DNA from 3 places in the Paenibacillus sp. KS-LC4 genome. Region 3 is predicted to be linked to each of the others. Evidence: a T-box and tRNA genes for the amino acid it is inferred to sense, from the RefSeq annotation. Region 3 holds a T-box; the other regions hold tRNA genes.
What was found. The T-box of region 3 lies ahead of leuS (leucine--tRNA ligase). A T-box ahead of a tRNA ligase gene usually reads a tRNA of that ligase, here a tRNA-Leu.
Positions count from the first base shown of each region.

Region 1: it encodes a tRNA-Leu, which carries the amino acid that the T-box ahead of leuS (leucine--tRNA ligase) is inferred to sense. The anticodon was not compared.
Region 2: it encodes a tRNA-Leu, which carries the amino acid that the T-box ahead of leuS (leucine--tRNA ligase) is inferred to sense. The anticodon was not compared.

Region 1 is NZ_CP145905.1:2,013,521-2,023,690, reverse strand. It holds gene V5J77_RS08740 (extracellular solute-binding protein) at 1-740, opposite strand, end outside; gene V5J77_RS08735 (LacI family DNA-binding transcriptional regulator) at 945-1,973, opposite strand; tRNA gene V5J77_RS08730 (tRNA-Leu) at 2,210-2,291, opposite strand; gene V5J77_RS08725 (DHA2 family efflux MFS transporter permease subunit) at 2,403-3,860, opposite strand; gene V5J77_RS08720 (TetR/AcrR family transcriptional regulator) at 3,927-4,511, opposite strand; gene V5J77_RS08715 (nucleotidyltransferase family protein) at 4,630-4,866, opposite strand; gene V5J77_RS08710 (hypothetical protein) at 5,037-5,171, opposite strand; gene V5J77_RS08705 (carbon-nitrogen hydrolase family protein) at 5,226-6,182, opposite strand; gene V5J77_RS08700 (PLP-dependent aminotransferase family protein) at 6,376-7,821, shown strand; gene V5J77_RS08695 (diguanylate cyclase) at 7,840-8,922, opposite strand; gene V5J77_RS08690 (HD-GYP domain-containing protein) at 8,985-9,998, opposite strand; gene V5J77_RS08685 (GNAT family N-acetyltransferase) at 10,125-10,170, opposite strand, start outside.
Region 2 is NZ_CP145905.1:2,247,923-2,258,092, forward strand. It holds gene V5J77_RS09620 (metalloregulator ArsR/SmtB family transcription factor) at 1-325, opposite strand, end outside; gene V5J77_RS09625 (MFS transporter) at 492-1,856, shown strand; gene V5J77_RS09630 (DUF2524 domain-containing protein) at 2,067-2,249, shown strand; gene V5J77_RS09635 (spore germination protein) at 2,602-4,254, shown strand; gene V5J77_RS09640 (GerAB/ArcD/ProY family transporter) at 4,281-5,384, shown strand; gene V5J77_RS09645 (Ger(x)C family spore germination protein) at 5,377-6,567, shown strand; gene V5J77_RS09650 (WGxxGxxG family protein) at 6,669-6,992, shown strand; tRNA gene V5J77_RS09655 (tRNA-Leu) at 7,174-7,260, opposite strand; gene V5J77_RS09660 (hypothetical protein) at 7,328-8,161, opposite strand; gene V5J77_RS09665 (divergent polysaccharide deacetylase family protein) at 8,362-9,201, shown strand; gene V5J77_RS09670 (N-acetylmuramoyl-L-alanine amidase) at 9,166-9,837, opposite strand; gene V5J77_RS09675 (YqzE family protein) at 10,084-10,170, shown strand, end outside.
Region 3 is NZ_CP145905.1:4,040,467-4,050,636, reverse strand. It holds gene V5J77_RS17020 (pseudouridine synthase) at 1-744, shown strand, start outside; gene V5J77_RS17015 (hypothetical protein) at 846-1,085, shown strand; gene V5J77_RS17010 (sporulation protein YjcZ) at 1,153-1,245, opposite strand; gene V5J77_RS17005 (DEAD/DEAH box helicase) at 1,510-3,210, opposite strand; gene V5J77_RS17000 (YwbE family protein) at 3,469-3,669, shown strand; gene V5J77_RS16995 (hypothetical protein) at 3,682-3,984, shown strand; gene V5J77_RS16990 (GNAT family N-acetyltransferase) at 4,139-5,395, shown strand; gene V5J77_RS16985 (VanZ family protein) at 5,423-5,887, shown strand; gene V5J77_RS16980 (lipoate--protein ligase) at 5,973-6,968, opposite strand; T-box leader at 7,129-7,344, shown strand; gene leuS (leucine--tRNA ligase) at 7,526-9,964, shown strand; gene comER (late competence protein ComER) at 10,011-10,170, opposite strand, start outside.

The DNA.
Region 1 (10,170 bases), 2.0 Mb from region 3:
GAGAAAACATAATGGGCAGCGGCAAGGCCGTATTGATCAGCTTTTCCGTCACCATTGTTGTCTACGGTCAGCTTCTTCGCGGCATCCAGCATCGTCGTCCAATTCCAATTGTCCTCGTCCATCAGCTGCTGCGGGTCCTTTAAGCCCGCCTCCTTGAAAATTCTTTTGTTGTAATACATCCCTGTGTCATTCGGGTTATACCAGCTTTCTAATCCGAATACATGGTCGCCGCCAAAGCGCATCGAATCCACGACGTCCGGCGCTATCCGCGTATCTTTCAGGTAATCCTCCAAGGGCGTCAAAAATCCCCCTTGCATAAGGCCCCATATGAAGCCGTCGGGTAGCCTAACCACTTCAGCAAAAGGATCGTTTGACATAACAGAGGAGGAAAGCTTCTCTGTAGTCGACCAATATTCCGTATTTAAGTATTTGATTTTTACGTTATATTTTTCTTCCACTTTTTTGATTCTTTCACGTGCCAGCTCATCCGCTTCGGAATCTCCATCAGGGGCAGCATCCCACCAATGCGAAATGCGAATTTCTCTACCACCCAAATTGGCGGCTGGAGGCTCAGGCTCCTCGGTGGGCACAGTCGTTTCCTCCGCCGGTGTTGCAGTAGAGGCAGGCGATTCAGTGGCCATTGTATCTCCTGTATTGTTGCCACTGCAAGCAGATACAAACATCCATACAGCCGTTAGTAAAATAAGCAACATCGACTTCATCCATTTCGTCTGTTTCACTGTTCAGCACGCTCCCCTTGATAGATAATCAATAAATGTAAGGGCTTTCATGAAACCCTTTTCAGTATAGCTCGCTTATTTACTATGGTCAACATTAAAGTTTATATTATCCATATATGGAACGACTAAAATAGACACAGAAATGTACATTTCATTCCACGCAAAAAAGAGCGGCAAGCCCGAAATAGCTGGCTTGCTGCTCTTTTAGTAACTTCGGGCTCCCGTGCTTTGCCGAACAATAAGCTGTGGTGCCAAAGTAGTAAGCTGCTTGACCTTTTCTTTCCTCATCATCGCTTTAAGCACCTGTACTGCCATTCTCCCAAGCTCATGCGCCTGTTGAGAAACGGTAGTCAGCTCAGGGATAAAATGATGTGCCAAAGGAATATCATCAAATCCGACTACGGACATGTCCGTTGGAATCGTCAGACCAGCATCCGTCGCCGCCTTAATTGCCCCGATAGCAGTATAATCGTTGACGCAAAAAACAGCGGTTGGCCTCTCCTCCATTTCGAGCAGCTTCAGCATTTGGCGTTTGCCTGAATCAATGGAAAAGCTGTTTGGCAGCAGCCAATTGTCCCGAATTTCCAATCCCTCGTCCTTCATCGTCTTGCGAAAGGCTCGCAGCTTAATTGAGGTTGTGGTCATATGGCTTTCTCCGCCAATAAAGCCGATTTCGGTATGCCCCAGCTCAATGAGATGCCTGACTGCGAGGGCAGTACCTACCGCTTCGTCGGTAGTCACTCTAATTAAATTCGTATTGCGCAGCCCCCCGTTCACGAGCACGGTCGGAATGACGCTTGCATGCTGCACGAGCTCCTGCACCAAATGCTCATTGCAGTTTTTTAAATTGATCCTGCCTCCTAAAAAAATAACACCATCCACGCGTTTCTCCCGCATAATGCTAAGATATTCCGATTCCTTAGCGTGATCTCCGATAGAATTGCTAAGCAGGAACGTATGCCCTGAGTGCTGCGCCTCTTCCTCCGCTCCAGCGAATACTTCCGGGAAAAAGGGATTGGTCAGATCAGGGACAATGATGCCAATAATGCCGGTTTCTTTTTTAAGTAAGCTTCTTGCCATTGCGTTAGGCTGAAAGCTGTATTTTTGAATAAGTGCTTCAATCTTAGCTCGCGTAGATCCCTTTACCGGGGCGGTATCGTTCAGCACCCTCGATACGGTGGCAACCGATACATTTGCCTCCTTGGCAATATCATATATGGTGACCTGTTTCAAGCCCAACTCTTCCTTTCTGTTATTAAGTATCGTCCCATTATAGCAAAATAGGTCATGTTATGTAATGGATGACAGCCCTTGCAGCTAATAGAAGAAGGGGCGGAAAGGCGGTGCAAGGGACCACTGAAGGGCTTTTCAGATACGCCCTAATTCAGCTTCAAAAAAACACAAAAGAAAAGGGCTGTTTCTCAGTAGTTAAAAACTACTTAAAACAGCCCTTACTCTTCCAATCATAATGCGCGTGGAGGGACTTGAACCCCCACGTCGTGAAACGCTAGATCCTAAGTCTAGTGCGTCTGCCAATTCCGCCACACGCGCGCGATGTTCGCTAACAGCGAATAAATATAATATATCAGAAAACATCGCATCACGCAAGCATTTCTCAAAAAAAATTTCAAAAAATAATTGGCACTTCTATTTAGAGCGATATTAGGCTTCCTGTTTGCCTGCTGTCGTCACCCGCACTCGCTTAATGAAGAAAGCAATCACAAGCCCGACAAGGGCAAGCACCATTGCAAATATGAAAGCATCTTGTACACCAACGGTCAAGCCGCTAACCAAGTTGGCTGGCGATTGTGGATTTCCTTCTGCTGTCTTAAGGAATTTCTCCATCCCTGCCGTCATAATACTGACAGCCAGCGCCGTACCAATAGCACCTGCCACCTGCTGCAATGTGTTCATAATCGCTGTTCCATGCGGATACAGCTCAGGTGGAAGCTGATTCAAGCCATTCGTTTGCGCAGGCATCATAATCATCGAAATCCCAATCATTAACAGGGAATGCAGCACGATGATCAACGCGGTCGTCGACGCAGTAGAAATATCAGAGAAAAACCATAATACGACCGATACGACTAGCAGGCCAGGAAGAACGAGCCATTTGGGTCCATATTTATCAAACAATCCTCCCATTACAGGAGACAAGAAGCCGTTAATAAGTCCACCTGGAAGGAGAAGCAGGCCGACAGTCAATGGACTCATCATTAGACCGCGCTGTAAATACATAGGTAATATGAGCATGGAGGATAGAATAACCATCATGCAAATAAACACCATAATTAAGCCAATTGTAAACATCGGGTATTTAAACGTCGACAAATTAATCATTGGCTCTTTCATCTTAAGCTGACGGATAACAAATAAAATGAGTGCAACGATACCTACAATCATCGCTATAATTACTTTCGCGCTTCCCCAACCATGCTCGCCTTCTCCCGCGCTGCTAAAGCCATATACAACACCGCCAAAGCCAAGGGTAGACAAGCAAATCGACAATATGTCGATACGCGGCCTAGTCAAGGTAGAAACATTTTGCAAATAGACAAGCCCTACAAACAATGAAATAATCAAAAACGGCAAGGACACCCAGAAAATCCAATGCCAGCTTAAGTTAGCGATCAAAATTCCGGCAAAAGTCGGTCCCGTGGCTGGTGCGAACATCATGATCAGACCGATAATTCCCATCGCTGCGCCACGCTTCTCAATCGGAATAATGACGAGCATCGTATTAAATAATAGCGGCAGCAACAGCCCTGTTCCCGTTGCTTGCAGCACACGCGCTATAAGCAGCGTTTCGAAATTCGGTGCTATAGCCGCTACGAAAGTGCCTAAAATAGAAAAAATTAACGACACTACAAACAATTGCCGTGTTGTAAACCACTGCAGCAGCATGCCTGATACGGGCACCAGTACACCTAGCGTCAGCAAAAAAATAGTCGTAAGCCATTGCACAGTCGCCTCGTTAACGCTCAAATCTCTCATTAAATCAGTCAATGCTACATTTAGCGCCGTTTCACTAAAGAAACCGATGAATCCGCTAAGCAATAGCGAAATCATAATCGGCATTACCTTGTAAGTCTTATTAGGTGAAGCTGAAGTCCCTTGCATCGTTCCTGCTTGCACTTGTTTCATCCTCCTGCGAATTAAAAATTCAGTTTGTTGTAGCCTGTTGTTCTAGCTTGCCGGGCCGCCATTCACAATGGACGGCACGAGGCGAGAAATGTTGAGGAGCGGCTTCTCATCTCCATGAGTAATGGCCAAAATGAATGCACCTTCCACTAAGGAAAGAATAACATTGCTTATTTCAGCAGCACTGCTGTCATTCGCTCCATTGTTAACAAGCTGCTGGGCGATATACTGCTGCCATTCATTAAAAACGACTTGGCACGCGGATCTCAGTCTTTCGCTAATCAGACATGTCTCAGCAGCCATCCAAAAGCTGAACGGTATAAATCCTCTAAACTGCGACTGCTTCCCATCTTGAATGATGTCGGAAATATGAGCCTGGATGGCCGCTACAGGATTAGAATTCTGCTCAAAATTAATCCGCCATTTTTCCAGCACAACATTCTTAATCGTTGTCATACATTCAACCGCCAGCTCCTCCTTGCCTTCAGGGAAATAGTAGTACAAGGACCCCTTCGGACAAGAGCTTTCCTTAATAATTTGATTTAATCCCGTTGCATGATACCCTTGCACACAAAACAGCTTCATTGCTGTATCTATGATCTGCTGGCGGGCATTCGGCTTTGAAGCCACCTTTTCACCACCTTAATTATAGAGAACGGTCTATTTAATTAAACGTGAAAATAGGCAGACTGTCAATCCGAATTCGCAAGATTGCAGCGCTATTTTTTGTTAAGATTTGATGTTGTCGTCACTCCTGCTGCTCTGCTTGATGGACTTTTGGCCATATGGCCTGCCAATTTTTCTTCCGCATTTTTTGCTCGTATATACGATAGTGCTCCGAACCCGGCTCATCAAAAGCTGTAGGCCTAAGCGCAGCTTGAAGGACATCCGCTACTCCGCATGGAGCCGCTAGCTGGAGCTCCCCGCTCGCATCCAGCGCCACACCAAGCGAAGTCGCCCCCCAATACCGAACGTATATTCTCATTTTAACCGAAAATCCGCTCATTGGGAAGATAGAAGATATCACACCACGCTGTCCAATCCCATACAAAAAATGAAAAAAACGCCTTAACAGGCTAACTTCAACCTGATAAGACGCTCGAAAAATTAGAAGAATGGAAAACTCAAAGCAGTCCCACATCTCTTAGCAGCCATTTAATTTTTCAGCTTGTCTTCGTCATGCTCATCCCATTTTTTGGAGTAAGCCTTATTTGTAATCCAAAAGGTGATCCATGCCAAAATACCAACGATAACAACCGCTGCAATCCATACGCCAACTGGAACGTCCATTTTTCTGCCCCTTTCTGCTATAAAGCTATCCTTTTATACCGTCGCACTATTCCATTAAATTCCGCTTTTAAAAAATACATTCGACTGCTTCGCTTCATTAACATGCAGCTGAAACACATCCGGCCTGCTGTAATGCCCAACTACATCAAAGTCAAAGCGGCTTTCGGCGATTTTCATCATATCCAGCTCCGCTACGAGCAGCGCCTCCCGCCCATAAACAGGCTCAACCATATATTCTCCTAATGGTCCAACAATAGCACTGCCGCCCCTGCTCAGCACCTCATCCATCTGCTCCAGCTCGGCAAAACTCGCCATATCCTTTGGATACAAGGACTTCGTAGCAAACTGATTGCTCGACAGCACATAGCAGCGGCCCTCGCAGGCGATATGACGAATCGTTGATTGCCAAGTATCGCGGGCATCCGCAGTAGGTGTTATAAAAAGGTCTATCCCTTTCGCATACATGGCGGTTCGAGCCAGCGGCATATAGTTTTCCCAACAAATTAAGCCGCCTATACGTCCAAAAGGGGTTTGAATAACCGTTAGCGTGCTGCCGTCCCCTTCTCCCCAGAGCAGACGCTCCGCAGCTGTAGGAATCAGCTTCCGATGCTTGCCAAGCAGCCTGCCGTCCGGCCCCACATAGACGATTGAATTGTACAGTGTAGCTCCACTAAATTCCTGGTCACGCTCTAGCACACCAACGATTAGATAGATGCCATTTTCAGCAGCAATATCCCCTAACAGCTTGGTATCCTCACCCGGAATAGTAATGGCGCTTTCCGAATAACGGCGAAAGTCCTCCCGTCCCTCCGCTGTCCGGCTTCCGATGCGATTTCCAAACGTCATGCCACGCGGATAACCGGATACAAATACTTCAGGAAACACTAGCAGCTTGACTCCCTGCCTGCTTGCCTCGCCAGCATATGCAGCTATTTGTGTGAACGCCGACTGCTTATCTAATAAATGAGGCGCAGCCTGTACTACGCCAACCTTCACCTTTTGCTGTTCCATACGCTCATCCCCCTGCCTAAAACAACTGCCCCTGCATAGCCAGCCGCTTCTCTTATAGTCCATCATAAGGGGATTGGCTGATAAAGTAACCATCCAATTATCGACTAAAATAACCATCCAATTCGAACTAATGGTACTATAATAAAAAGACAATTCCAAATCAGACCAATCAATGATGAACGGGGTGTACAGCATGACATGGAGACTGGACCGACATTTAAAAACACCTGTTTACTTGCAAATTGCCGAGCTGCTGGAACGCAGCATTGCTTCGGGCGAATATCCGCCAGGCAGCCCGCTTCCTTCCGAGCGAAGACTTGCAGAGCAATTAGGCGTTAATCGCAGCACCATTGTGCAGGCTTATGCCGAGCTGCGCTCAGCCGGCTTGGTGGAAAGCAAAGTGGGGAGCGGCACAACCGTAAGCCGCAGTAAGTGGGGGATAGCTCCGTCTCAAACGCCGAATTGGCGCCAATATGCAGAAGGAGGCAGCTTCCTGCCCAATTTGCCATTTATGAGACGCATTCGTTCATCCATGCTCCACCACGGCCAGATGATTGATATGGCGAGCGGGGAGCTTGCGGAGCCGCTGTTTCCAAGCACACTGCTCCAATCTATTATGCAGGAGCAGCCTTTCATGGAGCCGCTTGGCTATGATCATCCACAAGGCAATCCGCAGCTGCGTGTGGAGCTGAGCGCTTTTTTGCGAAAGCAGGGCATTGCTGCTCCTGAGGCTTCTATTCTCGTTACCTCCGGCTCGCAGCAGTCGCTCTATTTAATTACGCAATGTCTCCTTGCCCCAGGCGATGCCGTTGCAATCGAGGATCCCTCCTATTGCTATTCGCTGCCGATGTTTCAATCCGCAGGACTTCGTATTTGCCGCCTCCCGGTTCATCATGACGGCATTGATCCGGATGATATTGCGCGCTTATACCGCGAGCATCGCATTCGCATGCTTTTTATCAATCCTAATTATCAAAATCCGACAGGCACTTCTTTGAGCATGGAAAAGAGGCAGCGTGTATTAGCCATAGCTGCCGAGCTGCGCATTCCTATTGTAGAGGATGATCCGTTCAGCCTGACTTCCTTTCACAATGAGCCTTTGCCAACCCTAAAGGCGCTGGACAAAGAGGATATCGTGCTCTATATTGGCTCGTTATCCAAAATCGCTGCATCAGGCCTGCGAATCGGCTGGCTGGTCGCACCTCAATCAGTCGTGAACCGCCTCGCTGATGCCAGGCAGCAGATGGACTTTGGTCTTAGCATTTTGCCTCAGTGGCTGGCTGGCCGCCTGCTCGCTTCAGAAGGATTTCCGCTGCATTTGCAAGCGTTGCAATTAGCGCTTAAGGCCAAGCAGCAGCGAATGATTGGTGCGCTTGAGCACTATTTTCAAGATCGGCTTGCTTTTACAGCGCAGCCAGGAGGGCTTAACCTATGGTGTAAATCAAGGGAGGACATCAGCGATCATCGCTTGCTGGAAGAAAGCATCCAGAGAGGGGTCGTGTTTGTCCCAGGCAGCGTCTACGGCTCGGTGGAGGGCTTCATCCGTCTAAGCTATGCTCGGCCGGAGCCGGAGCAAATGGAAACGGGAATGGAACGCTTGGCCGCTGCCCTGCGCGCCAGCCTGCTTCGGAAAAGCTAAGGCTGGCGCCAGGCTGCCTTAGGAGCGCCACAAAATCGTCTTGTTTCTGCCGGAATGCTTAGCCTGATACAAGGCCTGATCGGCATAATCAATTAGAAACTCCTGTTCAACCTGTGGGTAGCAGGCAATACCGATGGAGACTGTCACGCTTACCGACTGGCTGTCATTAACCTTAATTTTACATTTTTGAATCGTGCTGCGTAAATTTTCAGCTAAAGCAAAAGCACCAGACGGCGAACAATTAGGCAGCAAAATCGAAAATTCTTCCCCTCCATAGCGCGAGGCTACATCCTCTGCCCGAATCGTGCGCCTAACGATAGCAGCAAGCTCGCGCAAAACAGCATCTCCTGCGGGATGGCCATAGGTATCGTTAATCTTTTTGAAATAATCAATATCCAAAAACAGCAGAGCCAGCGGCGCCTTACCGCTCTCCGCCTGAATAAACAAGCGGTTAAACGCCGCATCGAATGCTCTGACATTGGCCAGCTGAGTAAGAAAATCCGTCGTCGCTTCCTGATTCTTCTGGTGGAACAGTTCATCGCGCTGCGTTAAATAACGCACGCAATAAGCGACGATAAAGCCGCTGGCAAGCATCGGTGGAAACAGGTATTTATAAGTTGAATTGGACCACTCTATTCCATATGTAAACCAAGAATTTCCATAAAGCAGCGCCATGAGCACCAGCAAAGAAACACTCCATTTTGCCCAATACCCGCCAAAGCGCTTGTATTTAAAAATGATGCCCGAGAGCACTCCAAGCAAAAAAATGAAAGCGCAAGCAGTAAGGGATGCCTCATGCAAGCCGCCAAACATTAGTACCCGTCCCCCCGCTATAAGAACAGAAGCCAATATAGACGCATGTAGGCCACCGTAGTAGGCAGCGATAATTATAAAGAAATATCTAAAATCAATCATGCCGTGATCGGATACAGGCAGTCCAAAAAACATAATCAAGATGCCGCAAACCCCATATATCACGCCAAGCATAAGCCTCTTTCTAACTTCAAGGCGCAATAACTCCATATGAAGCAAAGCATTTATAAGCTGCTTGCTGAAAAAAAACAGTGTGAACGTCACGGATAATATCGTTATTATTTTCATAAGATGTCCCTTACCTACCTTGCTGCGACGGCATTTTCCACAGGGTTAGCATGCGGCGTGCCTCAAGGCGCAACTTTAAGAATATGCAAACTCGTATCTCGGCTTAAATCAATAAAGTTGTCATTTATTTTCACCAGCGGTCTTAGCGCATTTTGTGGATTAATCAATACGATCGAGCCGATTTCATCGTTGGTGAGCAGCACCTGATGCCCCAGCATCGACTGCATCATTTTGTCCATAAACAGCTTGCTGATTTGCGGATCAAATTCGCCAAAAATATTGTTGTTCATTTGGATAAGCGTCTCGTAAAAAGGCAGTGCCTTGCGATAGGGCCGATCCGAGGTCATTGCATGAAAAACATCGGCTACCGCTACGATTTTGCTAAACGGGGCGATTTGCTCAGAGCGCAAGCCAAGCGGGTAACCGCTGCCATCTTGTCGTTCATGATGCTGAAGCGCTACCAAAGCTTGGACATGATTAATGCCAACGGTGTCTTTGAGCAGCTCATAGCCAAAAATCGTATGCTTTTTCATTAGGTCAAACTCTTCCGTATTAAGCGATGCCGGCTTGTTCAAAATTTCATTTGGTATTTTCGTTTTACCAATATCATGGAGAGTAGCCGCCATCGTAAGCTGCATGAGATCGCGCTCATTCATACCCATCCATTTTCCAATTAATGTAGATAATACACCTACCCCTATATTATGGCGGTAAGAATAATCATCCTTGGATTGCAAAGCACCCAGCAATTCATAAAAATCAGGAAGCTCCGACAGCTCGTTAATAGAAGGTATAATATTTTCCCGGATCTGCAGCAATGGTATTTGCTTGGCATAACGAATTTGCTCGAAAAGCTCCGCCATATACAGTGTACTGCCGTCCATTTTTCCCTGTGCCTGCGATTTTCCCTTGTCCCGCTTAATATCTCTTTCTTCCAGTTCAATCGCATGACGATAAATCAAGTCGAGCTGTTCCTGATCCAATATGGTATGGGCAGGAGCAACAAGCACCCCGTGATGATTATACAAATCCTGAGCCAGCTGCTTTCCCAAAAACAATTGATTGCCGTTGTCCATCTTCAAAACACCTGCGCTCTCAATAGAAGAATATGTATTTATTCGTTCTCTTCTATTATACTTTACAGGTTTGAAACTTTTTTGAATTTAATTGTATGATCTCCTCAAACAGCGGAAATTTTTTGCTTACAGCTTGTATCTTCTCATTAGAGGAACGCCCACCGTCAATAAA
Region 2 (10,170 bases), 1.8 Mb from region 3:
TGTCTAACCCCTCGTTTCCGAAGGCTTCTCTCATCGATTGGATCAAACTGACGGATAACTCCGAATAACCACTAGGAAAAAATGTATTAGCTTCGGGAGTTAATCTCCAAAGCTTGGTCGGCCTGCCCATGGGGCGGGCTTGTTCTTCATGCGTAACAAATCCTTCTTCTTTCAGAGCATTTAAGTGCTGGCGAATCGCCATTCCAGAGAGCGAAAACTCGGAGGCTAGCGCCATCACGTCCATCCCGCCCTGCTGCTTTAGCAAATTAATGATCGCTCTTCGGGTTCTGGTTGAGGAATCTTTATTGGTTTGATTTCGGCTCATGATGCCCTCCTTATTAAGCAACGGGATCTACATCGCTCCTTACATTTTAAATATAAATGTTGACAAAGTCAAAGGTGAACGGTACCGTATACTTTGTAAAGAAAAATGTTTACTAAGTATCCGGATACGGTGTATACATAACTATTTTATTTGGAGGTTCATTTTAATGTCTAATCATCAAAGTATTTTCAGCCCGCGCTATTTTGCATTGACTATAGGTATTATCCTGTCTGTGATGGCGGTTGGATTCGAAGGTCTCTCGGTAACGACGATTGCTCCTTCCATCGCTGGGGACTTAAACGGCATTGACCTTTTTGGCTGGATATTCAGTACATATCTGCTTGCGCAGATTATTGGCACCTTGGTCGTTGGTCGTATCATTGATAGAAAAGGGCCGGCAGCACCGTTCACTTACGCCCTTATTTTGTTTATCGTCGGGCTGATCGCTGCCGCGACAGCAAGCGATATGTATATGATGATTTTGGCGCGTGCCATGCAGGGCCTGGGTGCCGGTGCAATGATGACTTGTGTTTATACGGCAATATCTTTAAGTTATCCCGATGAATTGCGTGCGAAAATACTTGGAGCATTCGGTACTGCCTATGTTCTTCCATCTATGCTCGGTCCATACGTCGCCGGCCTTATCGCAGACCAGTGGTCTTGGCGGTTTGTTTTCTGGGGAATATTACCGATCCTGATTGTTTCAGCATTGCTTAGTCTGCCTGCTTTTAGGAAGCTGAAAACACAGGGAACACAAGGGGACAACGGGGCCGCAGCTACATGGATGGCGTTGCTATTAACGATCGGTACGGGGATTCTCTTAGTGGGTCTTAGCAAGCTGCCGACCATTACAGGGTTTGTTTTAACGCTTATCGGCTTAGTGCTGATGGTATATCCACTGCGCAAACTGCTCCCCAAGGGAACGCTTGCTATGAGAAGAGGAATGCCGGCTATTCTAGCATCACGTGGTCTGTTCTTCGCTGCCTATGCAAGTACACAGAATTTCTTGGTATTAGCTTTAATAAATGTGAAGGGTATTACGCCTTCTCAAGCAGGATTAATTGTAGCGAGCGCAGCACTGAGTTGGTGTGTGATTGCTTATTTGCAGGGACGTTGGGACTCGGCAGACCAGGGGCGTGGACGTCATACAAGAATTATTCTAGGTGTGCTGCTGCTTGCAATTGGGATTGCCTTCGTATTTTGGGTGCCGGTTGTAACCGTTACCGTAGCGGTGATTGGACAAATCATAGCGGGAATCGGAATTGGCTTGGCGCATCCGATTAGCGGCGTTGTAGCCTTTTCCCAAACAGGCGAAGAAGGGGTTGGCAAAACCTCGGCCAATCTACAATTTGCAGATTCCTTTACACCGGGCGTCGTGATCGGGATAGGCGGTTCCATGCTTGTCGTCTGTCAAGCTGCCAGGATGTCAATGCAAGCTGCATTGACGGTAACAATGGGTTTTCATCTCTTGTTAATCGTTATGAGTTTATTGGCCAGCACGCGGATTACCCCAGCAACCAAAAGCAAATAGAGCAAGCCTGCAAACTTTAGGCTTGAAAAACAAATAAACGGAAGTATTTTGCCAATACTGTCTATAGCGCTGTATCTTTACACAAATAGTAGATGAAGATTGCAAACTAAAAAAACGGCTGAAAAAAATCCGATATCTAGGAAATGAATAAATTAATTGAAACTCACGATAATAGTCAAGAACGCTTATCTATTGATTGGGGGTTAAATCATGCTCGATAGCCTCGAGAGTAATTATGATTGCGCAAATGCGGGAGATGATCTGCATCAACTCAAAGCGGAGCTCGAATCGCTTCGTGAACAGCAAGCAGAAGACAAAGAAACACAGGAATCGATCAACCGACTTGAAAATCAAATCTCGTTCATAATGAACAAATGTGATATCAACCACTAGTCTTATTTTGTATAAACAATGAATCCCCTGCTTCACCACTTAATCGGGTGAAGCAGGGGATTCGTTGTTTCAAATGAGTAATCATTATTATTCGTTACCCCCGATCTATATACGGACAGTGCATCGGCGAGTGGCTGGCGTGTTTGAAGTGAAAAATGGCAGTAGCCTCAAATTAACGGCTAACGACAAACAACTAGAAGGTGCCCAAATGCTAAATACCTGTATGCGCCTTTCTTTCTTGGTTAGCGGATTGAAACACAATTTTAGCTGAAGTTATATTAAAAAGGATGCATGAAAAGAAAATATTGGGACAAGTTAAAATTGAGCTTTATTGAAGAGAGGATGGACTAGCGTGTGGTCTATTATAATAACGCACCTCCCTAACTGGAAAGTATGTGTACAGGCTGTTCTAAGCTTGGTTATTGCCCTTGTTCTTTATTATGTGAATAAATATTTTCGGTCATTAGTTGAGAAAAAAAATGCTCCTGCCCAAAAAGCAAGAAGGGGCGAGCGGCCAGCCGAGCAAGCGCATCTATCTGACGAATATGAAGAAAATTTGCATGCAATCAAACAAGCCATTAGCAGTAATAGCGATGTCCATTTTCGTGAATTTCAGGTAGCGGAACTTCAGGCCCGGGCTATGCTCATTTATGTAGATGGGATGCAGGATGAAGAAATGATCAGCAAATATGTAATGAAAATTTTGATGGAAGATGTTAAGCAGGATATGACGGACGGAAGTGTTTTATTTAATCCGTTAGAATTTTCCGCTTATTTTCAAAATAAAGTGCTCCCGGTTTGTGAAACCTATGAGGCTAAAGAGCTTCATGGTTTAAATCAATCCATCCTGATCGGTTTTACAGCCTTGCTTATTGAAGGCGTGCCTCACGCCCTGCTTATTGGCACGTCAGGCATGAAGACAAGGGCAATCAGTGAACCAAGCTCTGAAGCGTTGCTTCGAGGTCCTCGTATCGGATTTACCGAGGTGCTAAGTGAAAATACATCGATGCTGCGCAGACAAGGCTACAGTGAGGATTTGGAAATAAATATGTATGAGGTAGGAGCGCGAATTAAAAGAAAACTGGTTATTGCTTACATGAAGGAAATTGTGAATCCAGATTTGCTTCAGGAGGTAAGAGATCGAGTTGGAAAAATCAATATGGATTTCATCGCGGAATCCGGTTATGTGGAGCAATTCATTGAAGACGATTACTTGAGCCCGTTTCAGCAAGCTCAAAATACAGAGCGACCGGATCGAGTTATTAGCGGATTATTGGAAGGCAGGATCGCTATTTTATTGGATGGTACTCCCTTTGCTCTAATTGTACCGACAACGTTCAGCATGCTGCTGCAATCGCCTGAGGATTATTATGATCGCTGGCTGCCAGGGACTTTACTCCGTATGCTGCGATTTTTCGCCGCGTTTTTGGCGCTTATGTCACCGGCTTTGTATATTTCGTTTATTTCCTTTCATCCGGGCTTAATCCCAACAGAGCTTGCCGTTACGATCATTGAAACGAGGCAGGGTGTCCCCTTTCCTTCATTAATAGAAGTGATGATCCTAGAAATATCAATTGAAATATTGCGTGAGGCGGGCATTCGACTGCCTAAGCCGATTGGACCGGCAATGGGCATTGTGGGCGGTTTGATTATTGGCGAGGCTGCTGTGCAGGCGGGTATTGTCAGTCCCTTTTTGGTCATCGTAGTTGCTGTGACCGCTATATCCTCTTTTTCAATACCGGTATACAGCGCAGGCATTACGTTGCGGATTTTACGCTTTGTAGGCATGCTGTGCGCGGCAGTGCTGGGGATGTTTGGAACCATTTTGTTTATCTTGTTTATTTGCGGCCATATAAGCAAGCTGAAAAGCTTTGGAGTTCCTTATGTGACACCAATCTCTCCGTTTCGCTTTAACGATTGGAAGGATTTGTTTCTGCGCACGCCGCTGCCATTCATGACAAAACGACCGGATATGATGAAAACGCAAGACAAGAAGCGAAGATAGGAACGGCTTAGAGAGGAGGAGCAAATGTGTTTCTGCGCAGCGACGATAAAATCACGACAACCCAAACGTCGATCTTCATAACAGATTCCGTACTGGGAGCAGGCATCCTGACCTTGCCCCGAGGTGTAGTCGAGGCTACTCAAACACCGGACGCTTGGCTGTCTGTGCTGTTAGGCGGCTTTATCGTCATTTTGTTAATAATGGTCATGGTGAAATTAAGCCAGCAATTTCCTCAGCATACGGTGTATCAATACGCCAAAAAAATTGTGGGCACTATACCTGGCGGAGTTTTAGGTGTTTGTTTAATTTGTTATTACATTATTATTGCTGGTTTTGAGGTAAGGATATTTGCGGAGATAACGATGTTCTATTTGCTGGAAGGAACCCCTATTTGGGCAATTGTCATTCCCTTTATTTGGGTGGGTGCCTATATTTGCTTTGGAGGAATTAATTCCATTGCGCGGGTTTTTCAAATTATTTTTCCAATCAGTATATTCATACTGGTGCTTTCCTATTTCCTAAGTATTCGATTATTTGATATCAACAATTTACGTCCTGTTTTGGGTGAGGGTGTCCTCCCCGTATTTAAGGGGTTGAAATCTACGGTGCTTATATTTACAGGATGTGAAGTCATCATGACTCTCGTTGCGCATATGCAGCATCCAGAGCGCGCGGTCAGAGCGACATTGGCAGGCATCGGCATTCCTTTTGCGCTTTATCTGATGACTGTAATCGTCGTAATAGGAGGGATGTCTATCGACTCGGTGTTGAATAGCACCTGGCCGACCATTGACCTTCTTCGCAGCTTTGAAATTGCGGGATTAATATTTGAGCGCTTTGAGTTTCCTTTTTTGGTCATTTGGATGATGCAGTTGTTTTGCAATTTCACTAGTTTTTACTTCAATGCTTCATTAGGAATTTCCCAGGTTTTTCATCTGAAGATTCAACCGGTAATCTTTGGATTAATCCCTGTTATTTTTATTACAACCATGCTTCCCGAGCGAATTAATGAAGTTTTTAAGCTAGGGGATACGATAGGCAAAATGGGGATCTATTTATTTTTTCTCGTGCCTGTCCTGCTTACTGTCATATTGCTTGTTAGAAAGAAGGTGCTGAATCATCATGTATAGATTTAAAAACCTGCTTGTTTTCCTTCTCTTATCCTCCCTGTTCTTAACGCAAGGCTGCTGGAGCAGTAAGGAAATCGAGGATTTAAGTGTTTATGCAGGTCTTGCTCTAGATGTAGGTGAACGGCCTGACATTGAGCGCGATCTGGAAGGACAAGGCGCGAATTACTTTAAAAGAGATCTGATTACAGCAACTATCCAGATTATCCCAATTAAATCGTTCGAGCGGCAGGAAAAATCAAAAGCAAAGCAGGTGGTGAAGTATTCAAATTTACGCCTGACAGGGGATTCTGTATTTGAAATTATGCGCCAATACTCGACCAGAAGGGAGCGCCCAGTCATTGGTCATCATCTTAAAGTCATTGTCGTATCTACAAAATTGGCAAAACAGCATCAGATGGATCAATTGATGGATTTTGCCCTGCGTGATAATGATATACGTCCAAGCTGCCGGGTGTTTTTTAGTGAGGGGAGAGCATTTGATACCTTTCTTAGTGATCAGCCGGAAGAGGTTCCGGCGTTTCGGCTAAACGCGATGCTCAATAATAGCTTTAGAAGCAATAAAATAATGAAGGAGGTTAATCTAACTCGGATTGATGGTTTGCTTCGTTCCAAGCAAAGCTTTTTGCTGCAAAATATCGTTAGCTCAAAGGGAGAAATACAATTTTCAGGTGCCGGAATTATTAAGGGGGCTACGAGCAAGTGGATTGGCAATTTGAATCAAGAAAATGTGGAAAGTCTTTCCTGGATTCAAGGGACAGGGCAAGGAGGCTTAATTAAAAGCTATGATTGGAGAAATAAAATCATTACTTATGAGATTAAATCCATGCACAGTAAAACGACTGCCAAATTACAAGGTGACGCGATTTCCTTTCACGTTGCGATTGAATCAACCGGAAGATTAATTGAAAATTGGGATACGAAGGAAAACCCATCCAAGCTTGAATATCTAGAGGGAGCAGAGAAGGTTTTTGAAAAAAGATTAACAACCATGATTAATCATGTTATGCAAAAAACACAGTCGAAATACAAAGTGGATGTCGCTGGATTTGGGAAGGTGCTTGCTATTAAATATCCAAAGAAATGGAAGGAAATAAAGGACAATTGGGATGAAGTGTTCAGCAGGGTTCCCGTAACCTTTGAGATCAAGCTAAAGATTACTGATTTTGGTTCTTCTACAGAATAAGCGTGTTCAAAAGGAGCATGTCGAACCCTCCTGCGAATAAACGGGGCTTGCCTGTTGAATAATAAGCAGGCTTGTAATCTAACTTGAAGAGGGGTAAGAAGATGAAGAAGTGGTTGGCGATTTTTAGCTTAGCAGCATGCTTAACGATGTTCGCCGCTGTTCCTGCCTTTGCCGACAACATGACAAGGGTGAACCATACACCAGGCGAGGAGATCCGTCATGACGTCAATAATGGCATCAATGCAACGAACCGCACATTGGGTACAGACATGAATCGTGTAGACAACGGATATAGCGTACACACAAACAATTACCGAGCCAATGCCACGGACAATGATGGCTTCGATTGGGGATGGCTTGGTCTGCTTGGCTTGCTTGGTCTTGCGGGCATGAGAAACCGCGGCCGTGATCGCGACCACGCCTGATTTGATTCATACGAGGACAGCAAAGAGAGCTTCCGGCGTTAGAGGGGAACTGCTGAAAATTTCTTAGAGTGAAAAAAGGTACTGCTCCCGAAAATAATCGGGAGCAGTACCTTTTTTCTGAAAAATGAAAAGTATTAAAAAGATTTATAAATTGCTCTACGAGCAATGTTAGCTGAAAAGCTGGTGCGGTCGAGAGGACTCGAACCTCCACGGCTGTTACACCACTAGAACCTGAATCTAGCGCGTCTGCCAATTCCGCCACGACCGCATATGCAAAATTTACATTATTAATTTAGCATGCCATCATGGGGGAAGTCAAGCTGGCTTTAAATAATTTAACTATAGAGTGCTAGCAGTTGTTGCCATATATGAAATTTCTCGCCGCAGGCAGGGCAATTTGTATGTCCAGCCAAATAGGGCAGCTGTGCCGAAAGCTGCTCATCCCCCAATCGGTCTGCCCTGCTATGTACATATCGAAGGCTGATTTCCGCTGAGCTTGCAGGAGCAGCAGGGATAATGGGCGCAGGCGCATCCTTGTCGTTGAAAACGGGATCTTCCTTGTACGCGACTAGCTTCTCCTCCCTTTCATCCGGCCATATGAAGACTTCATGCTCGCAAGCAGGGCATGGAGCGACATATTCATCACCGATGCTGTGGGTTTGCAGCATATTTGCAGCCGCTCGTTCACTGTGAAAAGCAGCATCGGCGATTACTACGTAACGTTTCTCGGAATCATCTTTATTAGACTGCGCGTAGTCAGCGATCTGCTCGGACATATCCATAAATTTTCTAATAGCATCATAATATGAAACATAAATATCAGCCCGTACCTTTGCATCAATATCAGGTACTAATTTCTCAAATATTGCGGGCATTTCCGACGTTAACTCGCAAGTATTGCTTGCTTCAAATATGCCGCAGCTGATATAAATATCCAGCTTCACCTCCGGATCGTTCGAGTGCAAGGCGATTTCTGCTAAATAAGGTACCGCGGCGTAGGTACACGCATAAATCGTATTCTGATGATAAAGCTGTTCCCAGTAAAGCTCCTCTTTGACCTCTGAAGCATAATTAAGCGCCAGCTGCTGTAGCATTTCTGCTACGGAATCGGCGAAGCCATAAGGTCCGTACAATTCCGACCAAATCGAGCTATTTAAAGCGAGCATCATGAATCGCCTCCTTATAAATGACTAACAAATGTCCTTCCCAGCTATTTTACTATGGAATTGGTTATTTTGGCGATATGTGACAAAGAAAGCGGATTAACGGCGAATGAATTTCCAGCATTCAGCATATTTTGCCTCAAGTTCACAAACAATGAAAGGGTAAAGGTGATGCTGCGTTAATAACGAATGAGGAGTGTGGAAGTGTGAACGTGAAGAGGAGCTATTTATGGAAAAAAAGGGCGGTTAGCCTGCTTGGACTCATGCTGTTGGTTTTTGGCATGAGCAATGAAGCAGGAGCAGCTTCTGTATTTGCAGAGCCCCAGACACAGGCACAGGAGCAGCGCCATCTTGCCATCGTCATTGACGATTTCGGCAATGATATGGACGGTACGGAGGAAATGCTGAAGCTGCCGATCAAGTTTACAGCAGCGGTTATGCCGTTTATGCCTTCTACGCAAAAAGACGCAGAGGAGGCGCATCGCCTTGGGCATGATGTCATTGTGCATATGCCAATGGAGCCTAACAAGGGATTGAAAAAATGGCTCGGTCCGGGCGCTATTACGGCAGATCTAAGTGACGACGAAGTCCGCAAGCGGATAAACGCGGCCATTGACAATGTGCCTCATGCGATTGGCATGAACAATCATATGGGGTCCAAGGTGACAGCGGATGAGCGGATTATGCGTATCGTGCTTGACGTATGCAAGCAGCGAGGATTGTTTTTCCTCGATAGCCGGACGACTTATAGAACCGTTGTGCCGAAAGTATCTAAGGAGGTTGGGGTACCGCTGCTTTCCAACGATGTTTTTCTCGATGATGTGTATACGATTCAGCATATTAGCAAGCAAATGAATGAAGTGCAGAAGCATCTCTCCACGCATGTTACTTGCGTCGTGATCGGTCATGTAGGACCTCCGGGCCCAAAAACAGCGGCTGTTCTAAGACAGGCGATTCCTTCTATGAACGCCGCTGTTTCCTTCGTCAAGCTATCGGATATGGTGCTGCAATCATTTGGTGATCAGCTTGTATTGCCGAATCCCTGAGGCGATGGCCGATGCAATGTGCAGTTGCTCACGGGGGTCTGTCAGCATCGTTCGATCCTTGCTATTGCTGACAAAGCCCATTTCTACAATGACAGCTGGCTGGTATACGCGTCTAAGTAAATAAAAAGGTTTACCTTCCCTTGGGAGAAAGCGTGTGTGCTGCTGGCGATTAAGTGTATCCTGAATGCAGAAAGCAAGCAGGGCGCTTTCTCCGCTGCTTTGATGCAGCACCAGCGGTCCGCGCTCTGAGCGGTCGGGTGTCGAATTGACATGCAGGCTGACGAGCAGCTGCGTAGGAATTTCCTCGGTGAGCTGCCGCCTTTGAGATAGATCGCGTCGATGACGAGAACCGCTTATATGCCAGCGATTATCGTCGCTAAGCGCATAATCGTCTGTGCGATTCAGTACAGCGGTAATACCTTGGCTGTTCAGGAGCAAATAAAGCTTCTTCGCTACAGCTAGATTGATGTCCTTCTCCACTACGCCGCCAGCAGATGCCCCGCCATCAATGCCGCCATGACCCGCATCAATGAGCACAACGGATGAAGGCATCGTCCAATGTCCAGCATGGGGGTCAGAATGTTGAGAAGGCGCGTCGGGTTCATTTGCTGAAGCGTTGCTATTTCCTGTTGCCATAGTTGTAGAGTGGGCGGGAAGGCAGAAGAGCAGTGTAATGATCAAACAACGAAAGCAAGCAAGCACATGCCATCCTCCTTTTATAAGGCTTTTGTCTTAGCTATAGCGTGGCTCATCGGAGGAAATCTCATGCATGTTTATGATTGGAGATGGCAGGGCAAACTGATATCATCAGTGATAGCAAGAGGTATCTATCCTTTACGGAGCGACTGCTCTAATATTCAAGCTAAAAGGGGAGCGACGGAAATGGCCAGCGGGGATGATTTAATCAAATACGTGACCGTTCAGGTTGTGGAGTATATGGAGAGGCCGAAAGGGGAACGCAAGCAAATA
Region 3 (10,170 bases):
ATAAGGCTGGACAAACTGTTGTCCCATACGGGCAACGGCACGAGAAGTGAAATTAAAAAATTCGTCAAGCAGGGACTCGTGACCGTTAACGGAGCTGTTGTGAAAGATAGCGGCATGATTATTAATCCCGAGCTGCATGAGGTCAAGTTCGAAGGACGGCAGGTCAATTACCGGGAGTTCGCTTATTTTATGATGAACAAGCCAGCAGGTGTCGTATCGGCGACTGAGGATCGTAAAGACGAGACGGTCGTTGATTTGCTTGAGTACGAGGATCAGGCAATTCAGCCGTTTCCGGTAGGGCGTCTGGACAAGGATACGGTTGGTCTGCTGCTGCTGACCAATGATGGGCAACTGGCCCACGAGCTGCTGTCGCCGCGCAAGCATGTGCCAAAGACATACGAGGCGGTCGTTCGAGGAAATGTGGGACGTACAGACCAAGAACGGTTCACTGCGGGCGTTGAGCTGGATGATGGGTATGTGACGATGCCTGCCCGTCTGAATGTACGGAGCCAGGAACAGACGGTTGAAGGCGTTATGTCGATGATTACGTTAACGATTATGGAAGGGAAGTTCCACCAGGTCAAGCGGATGTTTGAGGCAGTAGGCAAACAGGTTGTCCATTTAAAGCGGGTGGCCATGGGCCCTCTGGCGCTGGACCCTGAGCTTGAAGAGGGAAGCTATCGTGAGCTGACTGAAGGCGAGCTGGAGCTGCTTCGTACTTATCGACGGACGGATTTGCAATAATGACGGAATTTGCAGCAGCAGCATTCGAAGCATAATGAATGAGACAATCTGTCAGCATCATAGGGTAGGTTAATAAATACCATTCATGAGGTGATTGCTGCTTGCGTGCCCAAACCTTTAAAGTATACGTCATTACATCAGCAGATATCAGGCGTTTCATCATAATTGAAATCGTAATCGGCATGCTGACATACAATGTGGGGCTTAAGCTGCTCCACAACGCTATTTTGGCAGGTACGCTGAGCTTTGCTGGAACTGAGAGCATTAAAACGAGCTTGCGGCTGATCAGGCATAAGGGTCGAAATAAAAAACGAGTCTCCCTTGTCATACAGGAGAGATAGAATGAAGAAAAAACCGCCGGGAGCGCGAATCCCGACGGTTTTTTTTGCATGCAGTGTGTGGTTAGGATTAGTACAAAAATCCTTTAGTTATGATGACCAGAAGAATAAACAGGACCAGGATGGCACCCGTCGATGTGAAGCCTCCATGTACACCAGACATGCTAATTCCTCCTGTACAGTTAATTTCCGGCTTAGGGTGCTGCTTTATTGTAATGTTCGTTTCCCTGCCGCTCGGTATACAGTATTGTATGTATTTCGCCCTGTTTGGAATGGACTCCTGTCATGGGTCATTTATAATTGGGCTCTTGTAAGGCCGCTAAATTCAGCAGCTTATGATACATGTTACTATATCGAATGCCCGGGAGGGATGAAAAAAGCAGCTCTCGTCGATAGATATCGACGGAAAGCTGCTTGAAATGTTCATTTATCTTTTGCGACCGCGACCGTTTCCTGCTCCGCCGCCACGGGATGGGCTGGAACCACGGCTGGAACCGCCGGAATTGCGACCGCTGCTGCCAGAACCGGAGCTGCGTCCACCGGAACTGCGTCCTCCAGAGCTGCGCGGTGCACCTGAGGAGGAACGTTCGCTGCGCTCGCCACCGCCAAAGCTGCGAGGACCGGAAGGTCGTTCGCTGCGCTCGCCGCCGCCGAAGCCGCGAGGACCGGAAGGTCGTTCGCTGCGCTCGCCGCCGCCGAAGCCGCGAGGACTGGAAGGCCGTTCGCTGCGCTTGCCTCCTGAATTACCGCCGCTTGCTGCTTCCCAAGGGCTGCCGCCGCCCGATTTGCTTGGAGCGGCTGACCGTTCAGCCTGTTGCCCACGGCCTCTGCCGCCAGCTTGCTGACGTCCGCGACCACCAGAGGCTTCGCCGCCTCTGCGTCCTTGCTGGCCGGAACGTCCCGAATCGCGTCCACCGCGTGTTCTTCCGCCACGCTCTGATGAGGAGGAATCTCTGCCATATGCCTTGGCTGGGGCTGCTGAGCGCTTCGTGTTGTCAGCTGTTAATTGACCATCTTCGTCAATCGTAAAGCGTTGCAGGGAAGCATCAATGCTGCGCTCGATGTGAGCAACTGCGCCGCGATCATGCGGTGAAGAGAGAGTTACTGCTGTACCGCGCTGACCTGCGCGACCTGTACGGCCGATACGGTGAATATAAATTTCCGAATCCTGCGGTACATCGTAGTTGTAGACGTGGGTAACGCCTTCTACATCAAGTCCGCGCGCAGCGACATCCGTTGCGACAAGAATTTGCAGCTTGGCATCGCGGAAACGCTTCATGACCTGCTCACGCTTCGCTTGCGTCAAATCGCCATGCAGCTCATCCGAAGGAATGCCTTTATCCTGCAAAGCAGCATTCAGTTTTTTGGCCCGCACCTTCGTCCGGCAGAAAATAACAGCTAAATAAGGGTTATGCTGCTCAATGAGCTGCATAACGGCACGTTCACGTCCGCGGTCCGTTGTTTCGATGACGAATTGCTTAATGTTGTCCAGCGTCACATGCGTGCTTTGAATACGAATATCGACTGGCGTATTCATATAGTTTGCAGCAAGGCGCTTGATCGCCTCCGGCATCGTAGCCGAAAACAGCATCGTCTGGCGGGCTCTAGGCATATGTGCAATAATGTTCTCGACTTCCGGCAGGAAGCCCATATGCAGCATTTGGTCAGCCTCATCCAGCACGAGCATTTTTAGCTTGCCCAGATTAATCGTCTCCCGGCGAATATGGTCAAGTAAACGACCAGGTGTTGCTACAACGATATGGGGAGCGTTGTTCAGCTTGCGAATTTGTGCGACAACATCTTGTCCGCCGTAAGCGGCTAGCACTGTAGCGCCAACAGTCGGAGCAAGCTTCGTAAGCTCACTCGTAATTTGAATGGCAAGCTCGCGGGTTGGAGTCAGAATAAGCGCCTGCACCTGTTCCTTGTGCACTTGAATGCGCTGCAATATAGGCAAGGCAAAGGCAAGCGTTTTGCCTGTTCCGGTTTGAGCTTGGGCAATGACGTCTTGTCCCGCTAGCAGTACGGGAATCGATTTTTTTTGAACCGGTGTTGGCTCGGTAATTCCGTTCTCATGGAGACGCGAGGCCAGCTCCGGCATAACGCCCATTGCAGTAAAATCAGTTGACATTAGACAATTTCCTCATTTCATAAAACATCGTTTGGTGTTAAGTATAACAGGTTGTACCCATCATGTGCATCTTTCCTGCACATATGCTATGCTATTTTGAAAGAAAAATATAAATTCTATGAAGGCGCAGCGTGTTTCAATTCGAGAAAGTTAAGCTCATTATAAGAGTTAAGCTTATAACTGCTTGTATTTTGAAAAAAGTCATAATCAAGTACACACGCTCGCTCAAGACGTTTTTTTGAAAAGGAAGGGTAACGCATGAATGGAACGAATCGCGCGGCGGTTAAGCCGGGTCAGCAGGTTGACATTGTACTTAAGCAGGATCAGCGTACGGGCAAGCTGACGCGAGGCATCGTCAAGGATTTGCTGACGAATTCCAGCACGCATCCGCACGGCATTAAAGTTCGGCTGACAGATGGGCAAGTAGGTCGTGTTAAGCATATTTTACCAGGGGAATAAGGAGATGGACGAGTGGCATTCGGCATATCCAGAACCGAAATGAATGATTGGAAGGAACGGGTGCAGAGCGGAGAAATCGCTTTTTTGACGCATTACTGGCTGGACCCGCGCTTTCCGACTATGAAGACGGTAACGAAAGTAGGCTGCTCCAATATAGATAAGCTGACGCAGTGGTGTATGTCTTACGGGCTTGATCCCCGATATATTCATTACCGGGACAGCTATCCGCATTTTGATCTGTTTGGGCCGAGACAGCGTCCGATTTTAATGGCAGAGCAGCAGCTTGACCAAATTACCCGCTTTAAATTGCTTTAATTGCTTAATAGTTATGTTGTTAGTGGTTAATGGATTGGCATATGCCGCCGTCAGGGCGGCTGTTTGGCTTCGATATGAGGCACAACCTACTATAGATCATTCCGAATAAAAGTAAGCTCACATATAGGGAAAGCGAAACGAGGGAGAGCGGTTTATGGAGCAGGAGCAGGGAAAACAGCAGTTGCTCAAAAATTTTCAGGAATGGATTACATTTGTGGGGACGTTGGAGCAGCAGGAGGAAGCGGTATGGGAGCTAAGCTTGGCTCCGGGAAAATGGTCTGTTCGCGAGGTCGTCGCTCATATAGCGCTTTGGGATCGTTATTTTCTCACGACAGCCATTGAAAGATTGAGTCGACAGCAGGCGCTGACGCTGAGGCATTTGGATTATGATGCTTTTAATGAAAATGCCCGTTTATATGGTCGCTATACTTCAATTGCCAAGCTGATCAGGCAGACGATTCAGGATCGTGAAGCGATTGTGGGGCTCATTCAAGCTTTGCCGGAGCAGCAATATGAGGCTGAATACATAGATAGCGAGGGGCATCCCTTCCGGCTGCAGGCGTATTTGAACGATTTTATTGCGCATGACCGGCATCATGTGGCACAGATTAAGCAGCTTCTGGACAGCGCAGCATTAAATTCCTCCTTGGAGGAGCGGCTTCAGCTCAAGCTGGAGGAGCTATCAATGAATGCTTGGCCTGCGCTGCAAGTGCTTATGTATGAGGGGTGGCAGCTTCGTCTGGCGAACGGCTATACCAAACGGTCAAACTCCATTGTGCCAGCAGCCTGCAGCGGGGAAGAGCTATCGCGAAAAATCGCCTATGGCGAAGCTTTTTATACGGCGCATGGACTGGATACGGCCTATAAAATAACGCCATTCTCCCAGCCCCCGGAGCTGGATGAGACGCTCGCGCTGCAAGGCTACGACAAAATAGACCCCGTCTATGTCAAAACGGCGCCCCTTGCTCAAATGCGTAAGCCGGCTGGCGGGCTGGACGTGCGCATAGATCCTTTTATAAGTGAAGCTTGGCTGGCAGCCTACACGTCGATGGCGAAGCACACGGCAGTTGAGCGCGAGACGCTGAAAAATATGTTTGCATCACCGCCGTTCCAGACGGCCTTTGCAGTGCTTTATGTAGAGGGAGCGCCCGCGGCTTGCGGAATTGGCGTGATGGAGCGAGGATATATTGGTCTGTATGCCATCGTGACCTCACCGGATTTTCGCAGGCGTGGATTTGGCGAGCAGCTTCTGCTCCATATTTTGCAGTGGGGCAAGGAGATTGGGGCGGAGCACAGCTATCTGCTCGTTACGCATGCTAATGAGGCGGCTAATCGCTTGTATGACAAGCTGGGCTTTACGCTGCAATACAGCTATTGGTATCGAGTGAAAAAATTAGCGGTGTCCTATTAACCCGGGAGAAGTGGAGGGGCGATTACGTTGAAGCAGGCAGGCGGTAATTCCGTTTCCTTTGTTCAAAAAGTGACAGCCGCTCTTATCGTTGTTTATACGATGTGGCTCATTTATGCAATGTTTTTTGGGTTTGGCCGGCAGGCGGGCAACCGTGCGGAGCTTCGATATAATTTCATTCCGTTTTCGACGATTAAGCTGTATATAACGAACTTTAATCATATAAATCTTAGCGATTGGGTCATTAATATGGGCGGCAACCTTGTCGTGTTCGTACCTTATGGCATCGCGCTTCCCATTGTTTTTCGCTGGCGGCTGGGCAAGACGCTGCTGTCGTTTCTGCTATTTATTACGCTGCTGGAAATGCTGCAAATGCTCACGAGGCGCGGCAGCTTCGACATTGATGATATAATCATGAACAGCGTCGCTGCTGTGCTTGGTTACGGGATTGTTGTCTGGATTAGGCGGCTTGCAATTGGCAAAAAAAGCATGTAGCGGACTTGATCCTTTCAATCTATCGTGTGAAATAACAGGCGCCCCGGTCTCTCTTACTTAGAGAAAACCGGGGCGCCTTTTGCTATTATTCGAAAATCAGGCCCATTAAATCGTCCTTCGTCACTTTGCCGAAATAATAGCCTAAATCAATTTCGCCAAGCAGCCTGCCGAGCGCTGCTGCTTCGTAACGCTGACCGATAAGCTGCGTTGCAAATTCGCTGCTCTCGCCACGGCCGAAGAAATCGCCATATACAGCGGCATCCACGATTAGGCCCTCTTCAACTTGGAGGCGCACATCAAATGTGCCAGCTCCTTCTATCCGTCTCGTCTGGCGCATATTAAATGCCGGTGATCGGCCATAATTCCAATCCCAGTTGCGATATCGCGTCTGGGCCAGCTCGCGGACATCTGCCCATTGCTCCTCAGTCAGCTCGTAATAGGGAATTTCCTCGCTGCCTTCAAAAATGGAAGCAAGCACGCTTTGGCGGAAGTTTTCAATCGTGATGGGTGCTGCCAGAAACTCGGAAATGTTGGCTACGCGGCTGCGTATCGATTTTGTCGCTTTCGATACATATTTTTCGGGATTCGCTTTCAAAGCCGATACGACATTTTCAATTTCGGAATCAAACAGCAAGGTGCCATGGCTGAACATTCTGCCACGTGCCGAAAACTGCGCGTTGCCGGAAATTTTTCGTTCTCCTACTTGAATATCGTTGCGACCCGTAAGCTCGGCCTGAACGCCAAGCGCGGCTAGCGCCTTCACGACAGGCTCGGTGAATTTCTTGAAATTATGGAACGATTGGCCATCGTCGCTCATGATGAAGCTGAAATTTAAATTCCCTTCGTCATGATAAACGGCTCCGCCTCCAGACAGCCGGCGTACGACATGGATATTATTTTCCTCTACATAGCGCGGGTTGATTTCTTCCATTGTATTTTGGTTTTTGCCAATAATAATGGAAGGCTCATTAATATAAAACAGCAAATAATCGTCCTCTGGCGGCAGTGATCGTAAAATGTATTCTTCCAGCGCCAAATTAAGCGCCGGGTCTGTTATATGTTTGTTGCTTACAAAACGCATCATAAACGATTCCTCCGAAAATAGTATAGGTTGCAAAAGCTTGCTGCTCCTATTATACCCCTCCTTGGGGCAAATGCCATGGATAATTGAGAGCGGAGGGGCTATCGCTTGACATCGCGCGAAAGCTTCATTATAATCGGAACTAATTCTTAAAATGTAATATTTGGCGTTGATGAGGAGCAGTAGTATCGCGGGGCATGGCTTAGAGAGCCGGCGGATGGTGCAAGCCGGACCTGCAGCGATATGAATCTCACCTTGGAGCTGTGCGCGCAAGCGTACCGTCTGGCCTGCGTTAAAGGCAACAAGTGAGCACTCGGCAAAGCATGTCTGGGGGCTAACTAGGGTGGTACCACGGGAGACAGCTCTCGTCCCTAGCGATCATACGCTAGGGGCGGGAGCTTTTTTGCATGAAATATAAGCATTTATAAGTTTTCGCTTATAAATAGGCTTATATTTTTCGGAATGAAACGCGCAGCGCCGCCAAAGGACGGCGACAGCCGTTTCACCTTGGAAGCCCGTTGATATTATGCTTTACCAAGCTTAAGGAGGAAACAATCATGAGTCAAGATCAGCAAGCGCAAGGCTATAATCCACTGATTGTAGAGCCGAAATGGCAAAAATATTGGGATGAGAACAAAACGTTCGCTACGAGGGAGGAAGCGGGCAAACCGAAATTTTATGCGCTCGATATGTTCCCTTATCCATCCGGTTCAGGCCTGCACGTCGGTCACCCGGAAGGCTATACAGCAACAGATATCGTGTCGCGTTACAAGCGTCTGCGCGGCTTTAACGTCCTGCACCCGATGGGCTGGGATGCATTTGGCCTTCCTGCGGAGCAGCATGCACTGGATACAGGGCAGCATCCTCGTGAAATTACTTTCAAAAACATTGACAACTTCCGTCGTCAAATTAAATCGCTCGGTTTTTCCTACGATTGGGATCGCGAGTTTAGCACGACTGACCCGGATTATTATAAATGGACACAGTGGATTTTCATCCAGCTGTATAAAAAAGGTCTTGCTTATGTAGCTGAAGTCCCGGTCAACTGGTGCGAAGCGCTGGGAACGGTGCTTGCCAATGAGGAAGTAATCGACGGGTTAAGCGAACGCGGCAACCATCCGGTCGTACGCAAGCCAATGCGCCAATGGGTGCTTAAAATTACCGAATATGCAGAGCGTTTGCTGGAGGATCTGGAAGAGCTTGATTGGACGGAAAGCATCAAGGATATGCAGCGCAACTGGATCGGCAAGTCTACAGGCGCCGAAGTGACGTTTGCTATTGAGGGCCATGATGCGAACCTTGTCGTGTTCACGACGCGTCCGGATACTTTGTTCGGTGCTACTTATTGCGTGCTGGCGCCTGAGCATGAGCTGGTTGCCCAAATTACGACTGCGGATCAAAAGGCAGCTATTGAGGCTTATCAGCTGACAGCTTCCCGCAAGAGTGATTTGGAGCGTACAGATTTGGCAAAGGAAAAATCCGGCGTGTTCACGGGTGCTTATGCGATTAATCCGGTCAATGGCGAGAAAACGCCAATCTGGATTGCCGATTATGTTTTGGCTGGCTACGGCACAGGTGCGATTATGGCTGTTCCAGGCCATGATACGCGCGACTGGGAGTTTGCAACGCAGTTCGGACTGCCAATTGTGGAGGTTGTACAAGGCGGAGATATTTCCAAAGAGGCTTATACAGGTGATGGTGCGCATGTTAATTCCGATTTCCTGAATGGGCTGAACAATGAAGAGGCGATTGCAAAAATGATCAGCTTCCTCGAAGAAAAAGGCAGCGGTCATGGCAAAGTGACCTACCGTCTGCGCGATTGGTTGTTCAGCCGTCAGCGTTATTGGGGAGAGCCGATTCCGATTTTGCATCTGGAGGATGGCACAATGAAGCCTGTTCCAGAGGATCAGCTTCCGCTGCTGCTGCCTGATGTGGATGCGATTAAGCCTTCGGGCACAGGGGAATCGCCGCTTGCGAATGTGACAGAATGGGTCAATACGATTGATCCGGAAACGGGCATGAAAGCACGCCGCGAGACGAACACGATGCCGCAATGGGCGGGCAGCTGCTGGTACTACCTGCGCTTTATTGATCCGAAAAACGACAAGGAAATTTGTTCGCCGGAGAAGCAGCGCGAATGGCTGCCGGTTGACCTGTATATCGGCGGAGCAGAGCATGCTGTGCTTCACCTGCTGTATGCGCGCTTCTGGCATAAAGTGTTGTATGATCTCGGCGTAGTTGAGACGAAGGAGCCTTTCCATAAGCTCGTTAACCAAGGGATGATTTTGGGCACGAACAATGAAAAAATGTCCAAATCCCGCGGCAACGTCATTAACCCCGATGAAATCGTATCGGAATTCGGTGGAGACACGCTGCGCTTGTATGAAATGTTCATGGGGCCGCTGGAGGCAACGAAGCCTTGGAACACGAACGGCGTAGAAGGAGCCTTCCGTTTCCTAAGCCGCGTATGGCGCCTGTTCATCGGTGACGATGGCAGCTTGAGCTCGAAGGTTTCGGACGCTGAAACGACTGAAGCATTCAAGCGCACATGGCACCGTACGATCAAGAAAGTAACCGATGACTTCGAGCATCTGCGTTTTAACACGGCGATCAGCCAGCTGATGATTTTTGTCAATGAAGCTTATAAAACCGATGTGCTGCCGCGCGAAGCAATGGCTGATTTTGTGAAAATGCTGTCCCCGCTTGCGCCGCATATTGCGGAAGAGCTGTGGGAGAAGCTGGGCGGAACAGGGACGATTACTTACGAGTCATGGCCGGTATGGGAAGAGGCTTGGACGGTTGACCAAGAGGTTGAAATCGTCGTTCAAGTTAATGGCAAAATCATTGAGCGCCTGTCGATTGCGGCAGACACGGATGAAGCCGAAATGGAACGACTTGCGAAGGAGCTAGGTAAGGTGCAGGAGCTTATCGCAGGCAAAACGATCCGCAAGGTCGTAGCTGTAAAAGGTAAAATCGTCAATATCGTTGCCAATTAAACGTTAGCCACATGAAGAGGTGAACGGTCAGTTAGCTGAAGAACAGCTATTGACCGTTCACCTCTTCGCCGTAAAAAGATATCGAAACTTTGGCAACATCGTCATGGAACTTGGCATGAGTCGTGCGGATAAGCCGGTTGAATACCTCATCGGTCTCACAGCGAAGCAATTTCAGAGCTTGTGCAGTAATACCTCCTGGGACGGCT